One region of the Streptomyces sp. NPDC094448 genome, then DNA from elsewhere that is predicted to be linked to it. Evidence: riboswitches for the same ligand, from Rfam matches in the RefSeq annotation. Region 1 holds a riboswitch; each other region holds the start of a gene.
The links. A riboswitch is a leader RNA that binds a small molecule or an ion and turns the genes downstream of it on or off. The one in region 1 is predicted to bind cyclic di-AMP.

Region 1 (2,190 bases):
ACACCCTGGACACGATCCGGCTGATCGTCTCGGAGCTGACCACCAATGCCGTCCAGCACACCTTCGGCCAGTCGCCCACCTTCACGGTGACCCTGCTGCTGGAGCGGGACGAGGAACTGCGGATCGGGGTGACGGACAGCCACCCGCGCTGGCCGCAGCGGCTGCCCGCGGCCGTCCGTCAGGACAATGGGCGGGGCATGGTCATCGTCCGCAGCCTCACGGCCCACAGCGGCGGCCGGCTGACGGTCACTCCGACCCCGGACGGCGGCAAGACGGTCTGGATCGCCCTGCCGTGGCACCCGGTCGGCGCCGGGCCCGGGGGCCGGGGCTGACCGGCCCTCAGCGCTCCACGGGGGACGGCCGGAAACGCCGGCCGCGGGTGACCGGGAAACGCCGGCCGCGGGTGACCGGGAAACGCGTGCCGGGGGCCCGGCATATCCGCCCCCGGCCCCCCGGCACCGCCTCAGCTCCTCCGGCCGGTCACCGAACCCGGCCGTACGAGATGCTCTTGCTCCAGATCTTGTCCAGCTTCACCCAGGAACCCCTCTTGGGGGAGTGCCAGATCTTGCCCTTCCCGGCGTAGATACCCACGTGGTAAACACCGCCCCGGCCGTGGAAGAAGACCAGGTCACCCGCCTTCCGTGACTTCACGGAGATCTTGCGGGTCTTGTTGTACTGCTGCTGAGCGGTCCGCGGGAGCTTCTTGCCCGCCTTCTTGTACGAGTAGACCGTCAGCCCCGAGCAGTCGAAGCGGGACGGTCCCGCCGCGCCGTACCTGTACGGAGCACCCTTCTTCGAGGCGGCGACCTTGAGCGCCTTGCCCGCGTGCGCCGTGGCCGCGGCCTGGGCCTCGGGCGTACCGCCGGGCACGATCAGCGTGCCGCCGAGCGCCGCGATCGTCAGAGCGGACACCGTGCCCGCCCGGCCGAGGAGGGACGGGACGTTTTTCTGCGCATTCATGCGCAACCCTTCGTCAGCCGCCTGTGAAGGATGACCTGTCGGGTTCGGGCGGACGAAGGTGCCCGGCCGCTGACGCGGCTTCACCCCGAGGAACCTCCGGATCGCGTTCGGTCCGTCGGTTCCGTACTGCCTGGGTCCTCCACTCCTGCCGATGCACTTCTGTCGACCAGTAGTCCGGAACGGCGGCAGGACTCGGCGTCCGCCCGGACCGCCCCGCCGAGGTGACGGGGGCTTGTCGTCCCAGGGATCTTGACCCACCGACTGCCGGATTTCGAAGTCAAAACGGCGATATGTGAGTTTCAACACGAATGCGGCGTTCGTATGAACATGACCCTGTCCGGGCCCCGGAAAGGGCACTCGGAACACCCCGTACCAGCACGGGAGTAAGACTTTCCGGTAGAGGGATCGTCATTCGTCCGCAACTTGACGCTAGGTGTTACCGACGGTTCGACTCCACCGATTGAGGGAGGGGAAATCCCACTCGAACAGCGGTTGACGAGTGGACGGCGGTGTCGTCAGGACGGAGATCGTGGCGGGATGGTCACCCGGAATGTCCGCCTTTCGCCGTCGAGGACGCGGAGAGCGTGGGTGAACGTCCCGGTGTGCAGCTCACTCTCCCCGCGCCGGTGCATCAGGGTCAGGGCGTCCCGGAGTTCGGCGGCCCGGCTCACCAGGGCCTGGGCCGCGCGAAGGGCTCCGTAGGTGTGCTCGGAGCGGGCCGGGTTGATCCGGCCGACGAGATCCGCGACGGCGAGATAGGCGTCGAGGACCTCGGCCTCGGCGCGGGTCAGTGCGGGCAGGGGCGGCAGTTCGGGCCGCGGAGCCGAGGGGTTCACCGGGGGCCGCCGCCGGTGCCGCCGGCCGCCCCCGCGGTGCCGGGGCCGCCGGGCGGGCCGGGCCGGGAGGTCTTGCGGCTGCCGATCACATGGTCGACGATTCCGTACTCCTTCGCGCCCGCGGCGTCGAGGAACAGGTCCCGCTCCAGATCGTCCGCGATCAGGGCCCGCTCCCGGTCGGTGTGCCGGGCCAGCAGATCCACCGTCAGGGCGCGCAGCCGCAGCAGCTCCCGGGCTTCGATCTCCAGATCCGACGGCGTGCCCCGGACCGGTTCGTCGAGGGCGGGCTGGCGGAGCGCGATCCGCGCCCCCGGCAGTGCCATCCGCTTGCCCGGCGCCCCGGCGGCCAGCAGCAGCGCGGCGGCCGCGGCCACCTGGCCGATGCAGGTGGTCT
Region 2 (2,190 bases), on a different contig from region 1:
GAGACCCCTTCGGGCCCGGCCGGCCCCGGCGCTCCCGGGAGCACCGGCACCCCGTCCGTGGAAACCGCCGACCCGTCCCGCGCCTCCGGCCCCGACCGGACCTCCCGCTCCGAGACCGCCCGTTCCGATGCCCTGAATCAGGGCGATCAGGGCGGTACGGGCACTCCGGCCAAGACCGGCACCGCGGACGGTACGGGTGAAGCCGGGCAGCCCTCCGGTACGTACACGGTCCGCTCCGGCGACAACCTCTGGTCCATCGCCGAGGAGAAGAAGGTCCCCGGCGGCTGGCCGGCGCTCTATGAGGCCAACCAGGAGCTGGTCGGAGCTGATCCCGATCTGATCCTCCCTGGCCAGAGCCTTGATCTCCAGGCGAAGTAGCCTCCGGAACACCGAAATTGACGCCCTATTTTGCTGGGATATGTCCATTTCCGTGTAAGTGAGACATGAGTCTCTTCGGTCCGGCCGTGGTCCCCACTCTTCCGGAATCCCTCATTCCGCACGCCACCTGCGAAAACGCGAGTTTCCGGAGGGGTGGGATGGGCGTTTTGCCCACGATGTTCCGTCGTTGAAGAAGCGGGACGCCTGTGACTACGGTCTGGACCGCTCGCCAAAGCGGGCACCACTGACCGTCACGCCGAATCCTGCCGTCGGTCGGGGGGAACAGTCGTCGCGAAAGCGCCGAAGGCAGGAGCGGGGGACCCAGGTTTGTGCCGGTCCCGTCCGACAGCCCGCGAGGGCGGCGGACGACCGGCTTGGGGTGAAGCCGTACGACGCGGGTCGTACGGCCGGGCAACTCACTGCGCCCGAACCCGACAGCTCACCTCGTAGGCGTCGGTGAGGAGAACCTCCATGCTGTTTTCCAGCAAGGGCAAGCACCGCCGCCCGTCCAAGGCCGCCCGCTTCGCCGCCTTCGCAGGCATCACCACCGTCGCCGTCGCCGCCCCGATCATGGGCGCCACCTCGGCCTCCGCCGCCACCGCCGCCGAGTGGGACAAGGTCGCCCAGTGCGAGTCCGGCGGCAACTGGTCCATCAACACGGGCAACGGCTACTACGGCGGCGTCCAGTTCTCCAGCTCCACCTGGGCCGCCTTCGGCGGCACCAAGTACGCCCCCAACGCGCACCTCGCCACCAAGGCGCAGCAGATCGAGATCGCCGAGAAGACCCTGGCGGGCCAGGGCAAGGGCGCCTGGCCGAAGTGCGGTGTCGGCCTCTCGAACACCCCGTACGGCGGTGCCGCCGCCGAGCAGGCCCCGGCCCAGCCGAAGCAGGAGAAGCCGAAGCAGCAGGCCGAGCCCGCGCAGCCGAAGCAGGAGCGCGCCGAGGTTCCGACCACCCGCTCCGAGCGCGCCCAGGCCCCGGCCTCGGCGAAGTCCGCGGCTCCGGCCAAGGGCTTCGAGAAGGGCGACGGCGAGTACGAGGTCAAGTCCGGCGACACCCTCAGCAAGATCGCCGACGCCGAGCAGGTCGAAGGCGGCTGGCAGAAGCTGTTCGAGCTGAACAAGGACATCGTCGACGACGCCGACGTCATCTTCCCGGGCCAGCAGCTCCACCTCGGCTGACGGGCCTGACCCTCCCGGGCCGGCAGCTCCACCTCGGCCAACGGACCTGCGGCTCCCCGCGAACCGCACCCCCGGGGCCGGTCCCTTTCCGGACCTGCCCCCACCCGGACCCCGGACCGCGGCTCCCCCCTGCGGTCCACCCCCCACGGGTCCGACCCCCCCGCACCCCGGGCCGGCGCGCTTCCCCCGTACGCGCCGGTCCGGGGTTCCGTCTGCCGCCCCGGACTGCTCCGTACGGCCCCGGAGAACCGCCCCCGTGCACCCGTCTGAGCGAGCAGATGCCCAGCTGAGAACTGTTACCCATCGGTAGGAACGCGGCTTTTGCCCACCACCGCAGTTCTTCGCACTCTTTTTCGTCCCAGGGGGCGGGCATCGGCGGGGCGGCGCCCGCCGTCCGGTTAGGCTCTTGGCGCAAGGCTCAAGAGACCCGCACCCCACGCGTCACATCCCAGAAGGAGATGCTCGTGCCGTCCATCGACGTCGTCGTAGCCCGGGAAATCCTCGACTCCCGGGGGAACCCCACGGTCGAGGTCGAGGTCGGCCTCGACGACGGGAGCACCGGCCGCGCCGCCGTGCCCTCCGGTGCCTCCACCGGCGCCTTCGAGGCCCTGGAGCTGCGCGACGGGGACC
Region 3 (2,190 bases), on a different contig from region 1:
GGACGGAGGTGCCGGTCGGGACCGCGAAGTCGACACCGGTGTGGTAGCCGCTGGACCACATGGCACCGGAGGCGCGGTACGGGGTGCCGACCTGGGCGCCGGCGAGCGGGGCGGCCCAGACGCCGGAGGCGGCCTCGGGCGCGGGTGCGGCGGGAGCGGCCGGGGCGGGCTCCTGCTGCGCCGGGGCGGCGGGCTCGGCGGCGGCCGGGGCCGGGGCAGCGGCGGCAGGACGGGCGCCGTCGCGCGAGGCCCGCTCACCCTTCTCAACCGCCTGCGCCGCCTTCTCCGCGGGCTCGGCCGCCTTGGCGGCCTTCTGCCCGGCCTTCTCGGCGGCCGGGGCCTCGGGGGCGCGCTCGGCACCCTTGCCGTCGAGCACCAGCTTCAGGCCGGGGTGGATCAGGGAAGGATCGTCGCCGACCGCGGCACGGTTGTCCGCGTACAGCTGCTGCCAGCCGCCCTCGACGTCCCGCTCCGAGGCGATCTTGGACAGATGGTCCCCGGCCACCACGATGTACGTGGCGGATCCGGCGGGCTTCCCGGCAGCGGCGGCGGGCGCGGCGGCCGGGGCGACGGCGGCGGCCGGGGCAACGGCGGCGGCCGGGGCGGCGGGCGCGGCCTGTTCGGCGGCATGGGCGCCGGTGGCCCCGATCAGGGGCAGTGCGATGGCGGCGCCGCCGGTTCCGGCAGCGACGATTCCACGGGTGATGACCGTGGACTTGGGACGGCGGTGCTTACCCTTTGCGGGCATGGCGCGTTTCCTCTCCGGCGCCTGCGAGGTGAGCTGTCGGGTTCGGGCGGGAGGTGCCCGGTCGCGCACGGCGCGACTTCACCCCGAGCCGGACGGTTTCCCGTCCGGCGGACTACCTGGGTCCCCCGCTCCTGCCACGTGCTTCGGGTGAAGGGTTCCGGACGGCGGCAGGATTCGGCGGTCCGCCCGGATTGCGGTGACCGTAAACCGGCCGTAAGAGCGGGAACAAGCCACTCGCACCAGGGCGGGCGGAGCCGATCTTGAGGACGGGCCGGTGGCGGTGACCCTCCGTGGGTGCCGCTCCGTCAACTCCCGCCGGACGCCCGTATGCCCCTCCCGGGCCACCGCCACACACCGTCACGAATGTGATCCTGCTCATGAACCACCCCCCATCCCCCAACGAGACGGGGCATGTTCGAACGAAGAGTCCATGACGGACATAGGGGACAGAGGCTGTTCATTCGGCAGTCGCTCACCGCGCGGACGTCAATCACCCCTCGGACGTCGGCAGACGGTCCGACGGAATGATTGCCTGAGGAATCAATGTCGTATCGTCGGGGTCATGCCACCGTCGGCGACCGGCGCCGACGGGCCGTGACTGTGCAGGGAGCCGTTGTGACGCAGCAGGTGCCGCAGGTCCCGTCGACCGAGCCGGAGCTGGCCGGGATCCGCAACTTCCGCGACCTCGGCGGGCTGCCGACGGCCGACGGCCGTGCGGTGCGCGCCGGACGGCTCTACCGCAGCGGCCATCTGGCCCATGCCACCGCGAGCGACGCCGCTTTTCTCGCCGGTCTCGGACTGCATACGGTCTTCGATTTCCGCAATGCCGCCGATATCCGCCTGGAGGGCCCGGACGTGACCCTGCCGGGGGTCCGGAATCTCAACCTCCCGCTGAGCGACCCGGCGGACGGCGCCGAGTTCTGGCGGGTGGTGCAGCGCGGCGATCTGCCGCAGCTGCGGTCCCTGCTGGCGGACGGCCGGGCCGCGCAGCGGATGGTGGACTCGTACCGGGCGATCATCACCGGGCGGACGGCCGAGCACAGCCGGGTGCTGCACGCGCTGGCCGGGGACAGCGTCCCCGCGCTGATGCACTGCGCGGCGGGCAAGGACCGGGCGGGGCTGTCGATCGCGGTGACCCTGCTCGCGGTGGGTGTGGAGCGGGAGGCCGTCGAGGCGGACTATCTGAAGTCGAACGATCCGCACCGGCGCTACCGGGTGCGCCGGGCCGAGGACGCCCCGGAGGGCATGTCGCCGGAGGTGATGGAGCTGCTGAGTCCGCTGTTCGACGCGCGCGCGGCGTATCTGCACGCGGCCTTCGACGCCGTCGACTCGGTGTGGGGCGGCACACCGCGCTATCTCTCCGAGGGACTCGGGCTCTCCGCCGCGACCCGGGAGCGGCTGCGGGAGAGGCTGCTCGACAAGGGCTGAACCGCTCCGCGGGC
Region 4 (2,190 bases), on a different contig from region 1:
AGACCGATTGCGCGGGAACCCGCATACCCGTACCTCCGCTGTGATCCGGACGAAGCGACGGAATGCAGCCGCTCGTATTTACCGGAAGACTCTATGCCAGGCGCACGGATATTCCGACAGCCTCCGATAAACCGCCGATATCTTCCGGCCACGGGAATCACGGGACGGCGGCTCCGGAACGCGCAGTGCCCCGGCGCCGGGCGCCGGGGCACTGCGAAAACCAGCAAAAGCAGACGGGAAAGCCGAGAAGCGGCTGCACCCGATCCGAGGGGCCCGGGGCGGGCCCGGGAGGTCAGACCCGGACGCCCTTGCCGCGCAGATACGCGACCGGGTCGACGTCCGAGCCGTATTCCGCGCCGGTGCGGACCTCGAAGTGGAGGTGCGCGCCGGTGGAGTTCCCGGTGGAGCCCGCGCGGCCGATCTGCTGGCCGGGCATCACGGTCTGCCCGGCAGTGACGGAGAGCGACGACAGATGCGCGTACTGGGTGTACGAACCGTCGCGCATCTCGATGACGACGTTGTAGCCGTAGGCCCCGCCCCAGCCCGCCTCTACGACGGTGCCCGCGCCCACGGACACGATCTTCGTCCCGGTCGAGGCGTGGAAGTCGATACCGGTGTGCGTACCGGAGGACCAGAGCGCGCTGTTGGCCCGGTAGGAGGTGGTGACGCCCGAACCCTCGACGGGCGCCGTCCAGGTGTTGAGCAGCCGCTTGCGCTCGGCGTCCCGGGCGGCGCGCTCACGGGCCTCGCGTTCGGCCTCGGCCCGCGCCTCGGCCTCGCGCTTGGCCTCCGCCTCCGCCTGGGCGCGGGCCACGGCCTGCTGCTTCTGGGCGTGGGCCTGGTCGGCGACCTGGCCGGAGAGCGAATCGGACGCGGAGAGCGGCTGGAGGGTGCCGGGCTGCTCGGCGGCGAGGATCTGAAGGGTGCCCGTGTCCTCGGCGCTCAGGGTGCCCGGGTCGCCGTTCTGCTCCCGGCCGTCGCCGTCGGAGGCGAACGCGGGGGCGGCGAGGGTGCCGATGACGCCGGTGGTGGCGAGGGTGGCGGCTCCGGCGATGCTCGCGCTGCGGCGCGTCATCCGGCTCGGGCCACGGTGCTTCCCACTGGTTCGGGCAAACGCCATGGAGAGGCTGGTCCTTTCCTTCCTTCTCGCCTACCGGGTTAGCTGACGGGTTCGGAGAGAGGAAGGTCTCCTACGGCTCCTCCACGGGCTGCGGAGGGTCCGATTCACCCCGGTGGGGACATGGGTCCCCGGCTCCCCAGGGCTCGCGCCCGGCGGGGACTCGGCGATGGCTGTCCGTGCCGCGGTTTGCGGCGCCTGCAGGCGAACAGCCGGATCGACGCTAGGCGGACGGCATGTCGATCACCAAACAAACGGGCTTCTTTGTTGCTCATGCCACAGCCCATGCCGGTCAACTTCCCACCAAAACGGACAGCTGACGGAGCGGAGCCCCGGGCGCGGCGCACCAACGCGCAACGCCCGGGGCTCCGCCCGTACCACCGGCACCGCCGGACCACGCGCCGCGGGGGCCGGACCGACCGGCCCGGCCCACCTGCGCGGCTGCCGGTCCGTCAGCCCTTCACCACCGTCACTTCCCCGATGCCCAGCGCCCGGACGGGCCCGGCGATCTCGGAGGCATCACCGACGAGTACGGTCACCAGCCGGTCCACCGGGAACGCGCTGACGACCGCCGCGGTCGCCTCGACCGTCCCGGTCTGGGCCAGACGGGCGTACAACTGCCCCTGGAAGTCGTCGGGAAGGTGCTGCTCCACCTGGTCCGCGAGGGTGCCCGCGACGGATGCCGCCGTCTCGTACCGCAGCGGGGCGACTCCGACGAGGTTCTGTACGGCGACATCGCGCTCGGCGTCCGTCAGTCCCCCTTCGGCGAGGGTGCGCAGAACCTGCCAGAGGTCCTCCAGCGCCGGGCCGGTGTTGGGCGTGTCGACCGAGCCGCTGATGCCCAGCAGCGCGGCGCCCGAACCGTCCGGGGCGGAGCACAGCACCTGTGCGAAGGCCCGGACCCCGTAGGTGTACCCCTTCTCCTCGCGGAGCACCCGGTCGAGCCGGGAGGTGAGGGTGCCGCCGAGGCAGTACGTGCCGAGCACCTGGGCCGGCCAGACCCGGTCGTGCCGGTCGGCGCCGATCCGGCCGATGAGCAGTTGGGTCTGGACCGCGCCCGGCCGGTCCACGAT

Region 2: another riboswitch for cyclic di-AMP. It lies ahead of ACIQ9E_RS24540 (transglycosylase family protein); the one in region 1 lies ahead of ACIQ9E_RS26460 (C40 family peptidase).
Region 3: another riboswitch for cyclic di-AMP. It lies ahead of ACIQ9E_RS03320 (peptidoglycan DD-metalloendopeptidase family protein); the one in region 1 lies ahead of ACIQ9E_RS26460 (C40 family peptidase).
Region 4: another riboswitch for cyclic di-AMP. It lies ahead of ACIQ9E_RS00380 (M23 family metallopeptidase); the one in region 1 lies ahead of ACIQ9E_RS26460 (C40 family peptidase).

Annotation. Positions count from the first base shown of each region.
Region 1 covers NZ_JBIWGU010000015.1:111,523-113,712, forward strand. Annotated here, with positions in the region: gene ACIQ9E_RS26455 (ATP-binding protein) at 1-332, shown strand, start outside; gene ACIQ9E_RS26460 (C40 family peptidase) at 481-960, opposite strand; cyclic di-AMP (ydaO/yuaA leader) riboswitch at 963-1,135, opposite strand; gene ACIQ9E_RS26465 (hypothetical protein) at 1,476-1,796, opposite strand; gene ACIQ9E_RS26470 (ATP-dependent Clp protease proteolytic subunit) at 1,793-2,190, opposite strand, start outside.
Region 2 covers NZ_JBIWGU010000013.1:77,414-79,603, forward strand. Annotated here, with positions in the region: gene ACIQ9E_RS24535 (transglycosylase family protein) at 1-378, shown strand, start outside; cyclic di-AMP (ydaO/yuaA leader) riboswitch at 667-846, shown strand; gene ACIQ9E_RS24540 (transglycosylase family protein) at 850-1,560, shown strand; gene eno (phosphopyruvate hydratase) at 2,019-2,190, shown strand, end outside.
Region 3 covers NZ_JBIWGU010000001.1:813,406-815,595, reverse strand. Annotated here, with positions in the region: gene ACIQ9E_RS03320 (peptidoglycan DD-metalloendopeptidase family protein) at 1-748, opposite strand, end outside; cyclic di-AMP (ydaO/yuaA leader) riboswitch at 754-905, opposite strand; gene ACIQ9E_RS03315 (tyrosine-protein phosphatase) at 1,364-2,176, shown strand.
Region 4 covers NZ_JBIWGU010000001.1:103,396-105,585, reverse strand. Annotated here, with positions in the region: gene ACIQ9E_RS00385 (GntR family transcriptional regulator) at 1-25, opposite strand, end outside; gene ACIQ9E_RS00380 (M23 family metallopeptidase) at 293-1,120, opposite strand; cyclic di-AMP (ydaO/yuaA leader) riboswitch at 1,133-1,296, opposite strand; gene ACIQ9E_RS00375 (M16 family metallopeptidase) at 1,570-2,190, opposite strand, start outside.